2 regions of the Pelosinus sp. sgz500959 genome follow, and region 2 is predicted to be linked to the other one. Evidence: riboswitches for the same ligand, from Rfam matches in the RefSeq annotation. Region 2 holds a riboswitch; the other holds the start of a gene.
The links. Region 2 has a riboswitch for cobalamin ahead of ACAN52_RS19880 (sirohydrochlorin cobaltochelatase). Riboswitches for the same ligand answer to the same signal wherever they lie in the genome.
Positions count from the first base shown of each region.

Region 1: linked by a shared signal. The riboswitch ahead of cobT (nicotinate-nucleotide--dimethylbenzimidazole phosphoribosyltransferase) and the one ahead of ACAN52_RS19880 (sirohydrochlorin cobaltochelatase) in region 2 are both predicted to bind cobalamin.

Region 1 is NZ_JBGJZL010000005.1:276,113-281,728, forward strand. It holds gene ACAN52_RS10210 (ABC transporter substrate binding protein) at 1-1,147, shown strand, start outside; gene ACAN52_RS10215 (DUF3369 domain-containing protein) at 1,140-2,681, shown strand; cobalamin riboswitch at 2,763-2,948, shown strand; gene cobT (nicotinate-nucleotide--dimethylbenzimidazole phosphoribosyltransferase) at 3,053-4,120, shown strand; gene cobT (nicotinate-nucleotide--dimethylbenzimidazole phosphoribosyltransferase) at 4,145-5,236, shown strand; gene ACAN52_RS10230 (methyl-accepting chemotaxis protein) at 5,432-5,616, shown strand, end outside.
Region 2 is NZ_JBGJZL010000018.1:43,808-49,423, reverse strand. It holds gene sfsA (DNA/RNA nuclease SfsA) at 1-285, shown strand, start outside; gene ACAN52_RS19885 (radical SAM protein) at 311-1,207, shown strand; cobalamin riboswitch at 1,350-1,532, shown strand; gene ACAN52_RS19880 (sirohydrochlorin cobaltochelatase) at 2,012-2,971, shown strand; gene ACAN52_RS19875 (sirohydrochlorin cobaltochelatase) at 3,208-4,014, shown strand; gene ACAN52_RS19870 (hypothetical protein) at 4,089-4,391, opposite strand; gene ACAN52_RS19865 (response regulator) at 4,655-5,347, shown strand; gene ACAN52_RS19860 (sensor histidine kinase) at 5,344-5,616, shown strand, end outside.

The DNA.
Region 1 (5,616 bases), on a different contig from region 2:
TGGTGGTGAACCCTCAGCGAATATTCCTGTAATTACGGAAAGTATTAATCAATATATGTTTGATTATAATGATATGATAAAGGTCGGTCTTGACGAAAGTAAAATACCACGAGGCAGTATGATTATGAATAAACCTGCTAGTTTTTATGATACATATAAGAATTTAGTATGGTTTTTGATCCTTATATTTATTACCTTATTAGCCTTGATTATCGTATTGGCCATTAATATACGCCGTCGTAAGCGTGGAGAAAAAGAAATTCTTCAGTTAAATGCAGAGTTAGAGACACGGGTCTTAGAGCGGACCAAGGAATTGCAAAGCACAAATGATGCATTAACGAATACATTAGTTGACTTACAACAAACACGTAATCATCTAGTCGAATTTGAAAAAATGGCTTCTTTAGGTGAATTGGTGGCAGGGGTAGCTCATGAAATTAATACACCAATTGGTAATAGTATTACAGCTACTTCTCATTTGGAAGTAAAAACATCTCAAATAAATGAAAAATTTTCTAATGGGCAAATGAAAAAATCTGATTTAGAAAATTATTTGGATGCAAGTAATAAAGTCGTTAAGATTATTTTTACGAATTTAGAACGAGCAGCACAATTAGTTCATAGTTTTAAAAAAATAGCAGTAGATCAATCGGTTGAAGAACGGCGACAGTTTGAGTTAGGCGAATATATGAATGACGTGTTAGTAAGTTTAAAACCTCAATTAAAAAAAACAAAACATAAGGTTATATTGAATTGTCCTGCGGATATTAAAGTGTATTGGCATCCAGGCACCTTATGGCAAATCATATCCAATTTGCTTAATAACTCATTGGTACATGCATATGATGAAGATGAAATAGGGACAATCACAATTGATATTTCCCATGATGATGGAAGTATTTTATTGCAATATAGTGATGATGGAAAAGGTATGCCACCAGAAGTTCAAAAAAAAGTATTTGAACCATTTTTTACAACTCGCCGTGGTACAGGCGGCTCAGGACTTGGTATGCATATTGTATATAATTTAGTGGTCTTTAAAATGGGTGGTAGTATTGAGTGTATGAGTAAGCTCGGCGTAGGTACTGTATTCACAGTAAAGCTTCCTGATGTCATGCAGAAACAAGGAGGGAATATTCATGGATGATACTTTATTATTTATGGAAGAAAGTGATGTAGTTCATAGTGAAAATAGTATGCAAGATACTTGGAAAGTACTCATTGTTGATGATGAGGCAGAGGTACATGTTGTTACGAAACTTGTTCTAGATGGTTTTATCTTTGAAGGGAAAAGAGTAGAATTTATCAGCGTTTATTCTGCTGCTGAAGCTAAGGTGGAATTGCACAAATATACGGATATTGCGCTCATTATCTTAGATGTAGTCATGGAAAGAGCTGATGCTGGGCTGCAACTAGTAAAATATATTCGTGAAGAGATGAATAATAAGGTTGTGCGGATTGTATTACGTACTGGACAACCAGGAGAGGCACCAGAATCACGGGTTATTGTAGAATATGATATTAACGACTATAAGGAAAAAACAGAATTAACAGCTCAGAAATTATTAACAACATTGATTTCTTCCTTGCGTTCATATCGGGATTTAGTTACAATTGAGCGCAATAAAAGTGGATTAGAGCGAATTATTGAATCTACACCTGAAATTTTCCGCATGCAATCGATGCAAAATTTTGCCACAGGTGTATTGATGCAGTTAATTGCTATGTTGAAGTTAAATAAAAGTAGCTTATATTTAAGAGTATCGAGCTTTGCTGCCACTTGCAAGAAAGATGGATCACTCAATATTTTAGCTGCTACAGGTGATTTTGAAACCAATATTGAAGAAAAATTATCTGCGGATGTACAAAATAAAATCGATGATGTACTGCATGAAAAAGCAAGCATGTTTTTTGATGATTATTTTATACTCTATTGGAATAGTGCGGATAAACATGATTATTTAATTTATATGGAAGGCGATCAAAAAATCAGTGAACTTGATCGGCGTCTTTTAGATATTTTTTGTCTAAATGTATCTTCAGCTTTCGAAAATTTGAAATTACATTTAGAAATGTATGATACCCAACGGGAAGTGTTTTTCCGATTAGCAGAGGTAGCTGAAACTCGATCAAAAGAAACGGGTAATCACGTACGACGGGTAGCTGAATACGCTAAATTATTAGGAGAAAAATATGGGTTATCAGAAAAAGAATTGGATATGCTTCACCTAGCAGCACCCATGCATGATCTTGGAAAACTAGGTATATCCGATGGAATTTTAAATAAACCGGCTAAATTGACAGCGACTGAGTTTGATATTATAAAGATGCATTCAATGATTGGGCACGATATGTTGAAAGGCTCAGAACTCACAATGTTAAGAGCTGCTGCTATTATTGCCAAAGAACATCATGAACGCTATGATGGAACAGGATATCCCGATGGTTTACGAGGGGATGAGATTCATATTTTTGCAAGAATAACAGCCATTGCAGATGTATTTGATGCGTTAGCTTGTGATCGAGTTTATAAAAAAGCTTGGAGTTTAGAGGATATTACCGAATATTTTCAAGAAAATAAAGGGGGGCAATTTGACCCTGTATTGGTAGACTTATTTTTTGCTAACTTTGATGATATATTAGCAATAAGAGAAAAATTTGCTGATGATTGCTATTTATAAAGTTTGATTGAATTGATATCGCTATTTTTTTCACATTATTGGCTTGACGATGCTATGAGTGGTTGATATAATAATTGCAATTGCATACAATACGGTTAAGGTGCCCCCAGTTGGGGGATAATAGGGAAGTCTGAGCATGGTAAAACATGCATAAGCGCGGGCCCGCCACTGTACTGAAGAGACCTTACAAAACCACTCATTAAGGGGAAGGTGTAAGTTGTCGATGATTCGGGAGCCAGGAGACCTACCTTTATACTGTTTTATGATCTTCATGGAAAAGAAGGTTTTTTTGGATTGATAATCCCTAAAAACCTTCTTTTTAACATTTTCCCGGGAAATATTAAGTTTACTTTGAAAAGTGGAGGGTTAAGATGAGTTTATTAGAAGAAACATTGCTGAAAATTAGTGATCTAGACAAAGATATCATGTCCAAGGTGCAAACTAGATTAGATAATCTAACAAAACCCAAAGGAAGTCTTGGACGATTAGAAAATATGGTAAGACAATATGCAGGGATTATTGGGAAAACTCAACCTGATGTGCCAAAGCATTGTATGGTAATCACATCAGCAGACCATGGTGTGGCTACACTAGGCATCAGTGCCTATCCAATAGAGACAACACTGCAAATGACAGCGAATTATCTGATCTCAAAAGGTGGTAGTGCAAATGCTTTTGCCAATTTTTGTGGTGCTGATATGGTAGTCGCAGATATGGGAATCGCTGGTGATCTATCTCATGTCCCAGGACTTTTACATCGGAAAGTTGCCTATGGTACTCAAGACTTTACTCAAGGTCCAGCTATGACCCGTGCTCAGGCTATACAAGCTATTGAAGCAGGCATTGAAATTGTAAATGAGAAAGTTAAGCAAGGTTATACATGTTTTAGTCTTGGGGAAATGGGAATTGGTAATACCACCTCAAGTGCTGCCATTGTGGCTGCTTTTACAGGACTGACCCCAGAACAAGTGACAGGAAGAGGGACAGGAATATCAGATAGTCGGCTGGAAGTAAAAATTAATGTTGTTCGTCGCGGTCTAGAAATGAATCAACCAAACCCTAAAGATGGAATTGATGTATTAGCAAAAGTTGGTGGTTTTGAAATTGGTGGGTTAGCAGGTGTCGTTCTTGGTTGTGCAGCAAATCGATGCGGGGTCGTGATTGATGGCCTTAACACTACGGCAGCCGCACTCATTGCCAATGCTATTGAACCGATGTGCAAAGAATATATGTTTGCATCTCATTTGTCGGGTGAACCAGCACATGTAATTGCCTTAGGTGTTTTGAAGCTAGAGGCATGTCTTAATATGGGGGTCTGTTTAGGAGAAGCAATTGGTGCATCCATGGTGATGGATATGCTTACAGTAGGGAGTAAAATGCTGAAAAAAATGAAAAATTTTGAAGACGCTGGAGTATCAAGGATGATGTCTCAACAATAATAATGATCGTAGGAGGATAGACTCATGTTCGAAAATATAATATCTCTGATAAAACCATTAGATGAAACTGCAATGGCAAAATGTCAACTCCGATTAGATAACCTGACTAAACCCCTTGGTAGTCTACATTCTTTTGAGCATATTGCGCGTCAAATGGCAGGTATTACTGGTCAACATAAACCTAAAATGTTAAAAAAAGGCATCATTCTCATGGCAGGAGATCATGGTATCAATGATGAGGGAGTAAGCACTTACTCTAAAACGGTGACAGCAGAGATGATGATCAATTCTTGTCATGGAGGGGCTGCGATCAATGTATTTGCTGAACACGTTGGTGCACAGCTTGTTTTAGTTGATATGGGAGTAGAGGCGAATTTATCTGTTTGTCCGAATTTATGTCATGAAAAAATTGCCTATGGTACAAAAAACATCACTCAAGGATCAGCGATGACCCGAGACGAAGGGAGTGCTGCCATTTCTGCTGGTATCCGCATTGCCCAAGAACAAATAAACAAAGGATGCCAAATTTTAGGATTAGGTGCTATCGGAATTGGTAATACCCTTCCAAGTGTAGGAATCATTGCATGCTATAGTTCGAAGAAGATAAATGAGCTTATAGGACTTGGTACAGGTATCACTCCAGAACTTCTTAGTAAGAGGATTGATATTCTTAACACAGCTCTTGCGATTAATCAACCAGATCCACAAGATGCTCTTGATGTAGTGAGTAAAATAGGTGGTTTTGAGATTGCCGGTTTGGTAGGTGTTATATTGGGCGCAGCTTCAGGTGGTGTAGCTGTTGTACTTGATGGTCTTGCAACGAGCGCAGCAGCTCTGATTGCTATGAAAATTGCTCCTCAAGTGAAAGACTATCTAGTAGCATCCCATTTTGCAGTAGAACCAGCACATAAAGTGGCTTTAGATCTTATGGAGATACCAGGATATTTACATCTTGATATGCATTTAGGTGAAGGAACAGGAGCAGCTCTTGGTATGTCTTTAATCAATGCATCTTTACATGTAATCAATGATATGAAAACTTTTGGTGAAGCTGAAGTTGCTGTTGCACAAGATGGTCCAGGTGCTTTGAAGCAAGATAAAAATGTCAGAGAGTAATCAAATAGAGTAAGAAAACGATATTGAGATTGTTCATTGAGCAGGGATAAGATAGCAGATCTATCTTATCCCTGCTTGTTATCGTCAATCATATTTTTATATTCTATACTTGTCAGAAGGAGGTATTAGGAATTTATTTGTCGAATTGTGGCAGATGAATCAATCGAGATCTATTTTTGAAAGGGGAACAAGGAAATGAATTTAAAGGTCAAATTAACATTGATTTTTTCATTATTATCTGCAGTGATTCTCTTGGTGTCATCACTTGCTGGATATATTTTTACGAAAGAACAAGTTACTAAAGGCATTCAGCAAGAAATGAAGGCGAATATCGACTCTCATGTAAATAAACTTGATGGATGGTTGCTCAGTAAAGGAAA
Region 2 (5,616 bases):
CTTGAAGAAGAGGGAATCGTGATGTTTCCTGATGCCCCTACCTCGCGTGGCACTAAACATATTTATGAAATGATCAAAGCTGTAGAGGCTGGATATGGGGGCACGATCTTTTTTTTAATTCAAATGAAAGATGTCCATTATTTTAGGCCTAATGTGGTAAGGGATCCAGAATTTGCTCAAGCATTAACACTAGCAGCTGCCAAGGGTGTTAAGCTACTTGCTTATGATTCAGTTGTACATGAAGATGAAATTGTTCTAGGAGATCGAGTACCGATCTTTTTGTAAGAGAAAAGTGAAATGGGTGATAATTATGTATTTTGATACTGCTGAGGGACCGGTATTTCGTCCACCGAGTGAGGCAAATAGTTTTATTTTGCGAGTGACCATAGGGTGCTCTCATAATCGTTGTACTTATTGTAATATGTATCGATCTGTCAATTTTCGTGTACGTACCATGGATGAGATCATGGCGCAAGTCAATGCAGCGATTAGTTATAAGGAGTATATTCGTCGGATATTTTTAGCTGATGGAAATGCTTTAGTCTTACCAACGGATACCTTATTAAAAATTCTTGCTATGTTAAAAGAAACTTTTCCTAAATTGCGCAGAGTATCTTGTTATGCTGGGCCAAAAGATATTTTACGTAAAACACCTCAGGAATTACAGCAGTTATATGAAGCTGGGCTAACTTTAGTGTATTATGGTATGGAATCAGGTGACGATGAAGTTTTAAGTCATATCTGTAAAGGCGTCAATGCGCAGGAGTCTATTGCTGCAGGACAGCGAGTCGTTGCCTCAGGCATGAAACTATCCATTATGGTGATTGTAGGTCTAGGAGGAAAAGCAGGTTCAAAAGGACATGCACACTATACCGCGATGGCAATTAATGCGATAAAGCCCAATATGTTAAGCGCTCTAACCTTGATGATGTATCGTGGGAGTGAACTGCGGGAAGAATATGAACAAGGGAAATTTGAAATTTTATCACCTGCAGAAAGTATGGGTGAATTGTATGAACTCATTCGTGAGCTTGACTTACCCCTTACCTCTCATTGTTTATTCCGCAGTAATCATATTTCCAATCATATTGCGCTAGCAGGTACTTTACCCCATGATAAAGAAGAACTGCTCAGTGCAGCTAAACGAGGAATGGAAGAACTCTCTATGCTCACAGAATGGGATGTTTATAATAATGTAGAACGATAAGATCATTGCACTTGATCGCAAAATGGTGATGATGGATTTTAGGGAAAATTTAATTATTTAACTATCTGACTATTGTAATTTAATAAAAAGTAGAGTATAGTTATTGATGTTAGTATTTGTATTGTAATGAATAACTTCATAATTAAATATTTTTGAAATAGGTGCCCTTCGGGGCTTAATAGGGAAGACCGGTGTAATGCCGGCGCGGTCCCGCCACTGTAATGAGGAGCAAACCCAAGGTATACCACTGAGACGTAAGTTTTGGGAAGGTTTGGGCTAGCAATGATCCAGAGTCAGGAGAACTGCCTATTTATCAATCACCGTTTTACCCACGAGCGATGGGGAGGGGATTAAGTGCCATTCAAGGTTGTATTGTACTTATATCCCGGCGTATTTTGCGCCGGGATTTATATATAACTAGGATGTTCTTAATGTAATCTCCCGGCTTGTGGTCGGGAGATTACTTTTTTTATGGTATGTGGCTATTTCGTATTTGGGTGCGTCATAGCTTGGCATATAGATCAAACTTTCATTATTCAATTTATTGCGATGGCTGTCGTGGGTTAGACAGTTGGTTCCGTGGATACGGAACTTCCTTTTTCAGTCAGGTGCAGTGTGGTGTAGGTATCTTACCGTTTTAAACACGACATGCTCTGTCATAAAATGAAGGAATGATCCTTCATAAAAAGTTGCGGTAGTTTAGTTGAAAACTTAGTGTTATTATAAGTGAGGTGAATGAGTGACAATTCAGTAGTCAGTAATCTAAATTTTATTTTTTAAATTTGAAAGGTTAGGTGTATCTTGATGAAAAAAATCATGTGGATATTAGGAATTTTATTTTTATCGGCAACTATGATTGGCGGAATGACAATGACGCAAAAAGTAAGTGCTGCTGCTGTTTCTGAGGGTAAAAAAGCTATTTTGGTGGTCAGTTTTGGTACAACTTATGGCGATACACGGAAAGTTACAATTGATGCGGTAGAACAAAAAATTAAACAAGCTTTTCCTGACTATGAAGTCCGTCAAGCTTTTACATCGCGCATTATTATAAAGAAATTAGCAGATCGTGATGGCATACACATGGATACGGAAAAACAAGCATTAGAAAAATTGAAAAAAGAAGGGTATACAGAAGTCATTGTGCAACCATTACACATGGAAGCTGGTGATGAATACGAAAAAGTGAGTCGTATTGTAGATACCTATGTACAAAATAAAAGTTTTTCTAAGATCTCTCTCGGCCGTCCTATTCTTTATTTTGTAGGACAAGAAGGAAAGCCAGATGATTATGCGATTGCTATTGAAGCATTGAAAACTCAATTGCCGAAATTAGGCAAAGGTGAGGCTGTTGCATTTATGGGTCATGGTGGTGTTAATCCATCCAATGCTGCGTATGGTGCATTGCAACTAAAGTTACAAGATGGTAAACTAAATAATGTATTTATTTTTACCGTTGAAGGGTATCCAACGATTGAAAACCTTAAGGAAACACTAAAAGAAAAGAAATTTAAAAAAGTAACATTAATGCCTTTTATGGTTGTAGCAGGTGATCATGCTAATAACGATATGGCCGGTGATGAGAAAGATTCATTCAAATCCCAGCTTATTGCAGCAGGATTCAAAGTAGATACCTATCTTCACGGGCTTGGTGAAAATGCAGCTATTCAAGATATTTATGTACAACATGTAAAAGATGTGATCGATGGAAAATACAATAAAAATGAACGAAGCAAAGATGCACCTGTTATTCCAGTGATTGATTAGACGTATTGATTCATTTCATACAGATAAACGACTGACGTTCTGACGATTCCATTCTGGATTTTAAAAGGAAGTATCAATACTGAAAGACACACAAGACTTGATTCAGATGGAGTTAACACTCTATCTGAATCTTATTTATACTTATCTACCAGGCTTTGGCCGCTTTTAACTCTCGTTTGTAGAAGATGTAAAGCTTAGAGTGGTTTAGTTATGGAATATAATAAGGGGAGTTATATATTGTGAAGAAAGCAATCTTAGTTGTTAGTTTTGGTACAACCTATCAACGTGGACTGGAGTCAAGTATTGAAAGCATTGAGAAGAAAATAAAAGCAACATTTCCTGATTATGAAGTACGCCGCGCTTTCACATCACGCATTGTGATCAAACGATTAGCAGCGCGTGACGGTCTGCAAATTGAGAATGAAAAAGAAGCATTACAACGGCTGCAAGACGAAGGTTATCAAGAAATTTATATTCAACCTCTACATGTGGTTGTTGGTGCAGAGTATGATAAGGTGAAAAAAATAGTTGTACATTCTGCTCATGCTAATGTATTCCATAAGATTGTGATTGGTCGCCCGCTTCTTTATTACACAGGGCAAGAAGGAAAAGCAGATGATTATTTAATTGCGATTCAGGCGATTAAAGAACAATTACCAAAGGTTCAAAATCAAGAAGCTGTTGTCTTTATGGGCCATGGAGGATTACATCCTGGGAATGCAGCTTATGCTGCCTTGCAGATGAAAATCGAAGATGCAGGTTTGGATCATGTATTTGTCTATACGGTAGAAGGTTACCCTACTCTAGAGAATGTGATCCCAAAATTAAAAAAACACAATATAAAAAAAGTCACTCTTATGCCATTTATGCTAGTCGCTGGCGATCATGTTACAAATGATATGGCGAGTGATGAAGAAGACTCTGCTAAATCGCAGTTGCTCAAAGCTGGATTTGAAGTTGATGTCTATCTTGGTGGTTTAGGAGAAAATTCTAAGATTCAAGATATTTATGTGCAGCATTTAAAAGATACGATGAATGTATAAAAGATAAAGGACTGTGTTGAATTTTTTTCAACACAGTCCTTTATTTAGTTTTAGGATTGCATATTGTTGGTTTTTTATTTTTGCTTATCAGCGGCAGTAATGGCTGACATCGTAGCATTTACCGCTTCATTACTACCGAAAAAAGCCATAGTATTCACATGTTGAGGACAATTGCCAACAATTTCAATAGCAATCACATTTCCAGCCTTCTGGCCAATATCAGTATAATAAAATAAACTAGGAAGATCAGTTTGAAGTAGACCGATCGCAGCAAAATGAGTATCTTCTACTAGTTTCTTTGACTCTTTTGCCGTTCGACGCAGTAATAAAGCAACAGTACTTGGACGTGGAGCATGGATGATACGAGTAATAATCATGATTCTCACCTTCCAACAAACAAAATATCGGTTTTTTTCAAACATTCCCTTTCAATATAAGAATACCCTTTGTATTTTATTGCGAGTTACTTCAATATTATTGTCATAGCAATTTGAGGTTGGTGAAAAGTTATTTTTTCATATGGGTATTATTAACATCTTGATCGTAATGATAAGGTTTGATAAATCATATATATAGCACTATAATATGATTTATATTATAGTGCTATATATACATAATTTATAAAGAAGGTGAGACAATAATGGTTGGACAGACTTTACTCATTGTAGATGATGACGCTCAAATTCGTGAGCTGCTGAACCTTTATTTTAAAAAAGAAGGATTTGCAGTTGAAGAGGCTGCTGATGGTGTGGAAGCCATTCGCAAAGTCGTAGAGAAGAAGCCTAATTTAGTGATTCTAGATATTATGATGCCTATACTTGATGGTATCGAAGTCTGTCGTGAAATACGGAAATTTTCTCGCATACCCATTATTATGCTAACTGCGCGCACTGAAGATGAGGATCGTATTATGGGGCTTGAGCTCGGGGCCGATGATTATGTTGCAAAACCTTTTAACCCTCGAGAAATTGTAGCTCGGGTTAATGCTGTATTAAGACGTGTTCCTGATATGGACTATGTTAAGGCTGATACAATTGAATTCCCACAATTAGAAATTAATATTACGGAACATACGATCACTACTTTTGGCAAACAAGTATCCCTTACAGGTAAAGAGATGGAATTACTATGGTGTCTTACATCTCACCCAGGAAGGACCTTTTCCCGGGAAATACTCCTTGAAAAAGTATGGGGTTATACATATTTTGGTGAGACACGTACTGTTGATACTCATATTAAACGTCTAAGGCAAAAACTAGGATCAAAAGAAAATACTCCTTGGGATATTCAAACCGTGTGGGGCGTCGGTTATCGTTTTGTGGTTCAACAATGAAATATTCATTGCAGTTAAAATTATTGTATAGTTTTATGTTGGTGATTGTAGTCATGCTAGTTGGCGTATCCTTTGGTGTATCTCTTATCATTAAGGAAGAGACGGTAGCAAGTAAGCAAGAAGAACTCATTGAAAAAGGCTCCGAATTGGCTCAGGCGGTGAGTTCTTTTCAACAAGAACATGGCAGTCTTGAAGAATTGCCTAGTTTTTTAAATAGCATAGATGGATTTGTTGAATCACGAGTCTGGATATTAAATCAATCACGACAG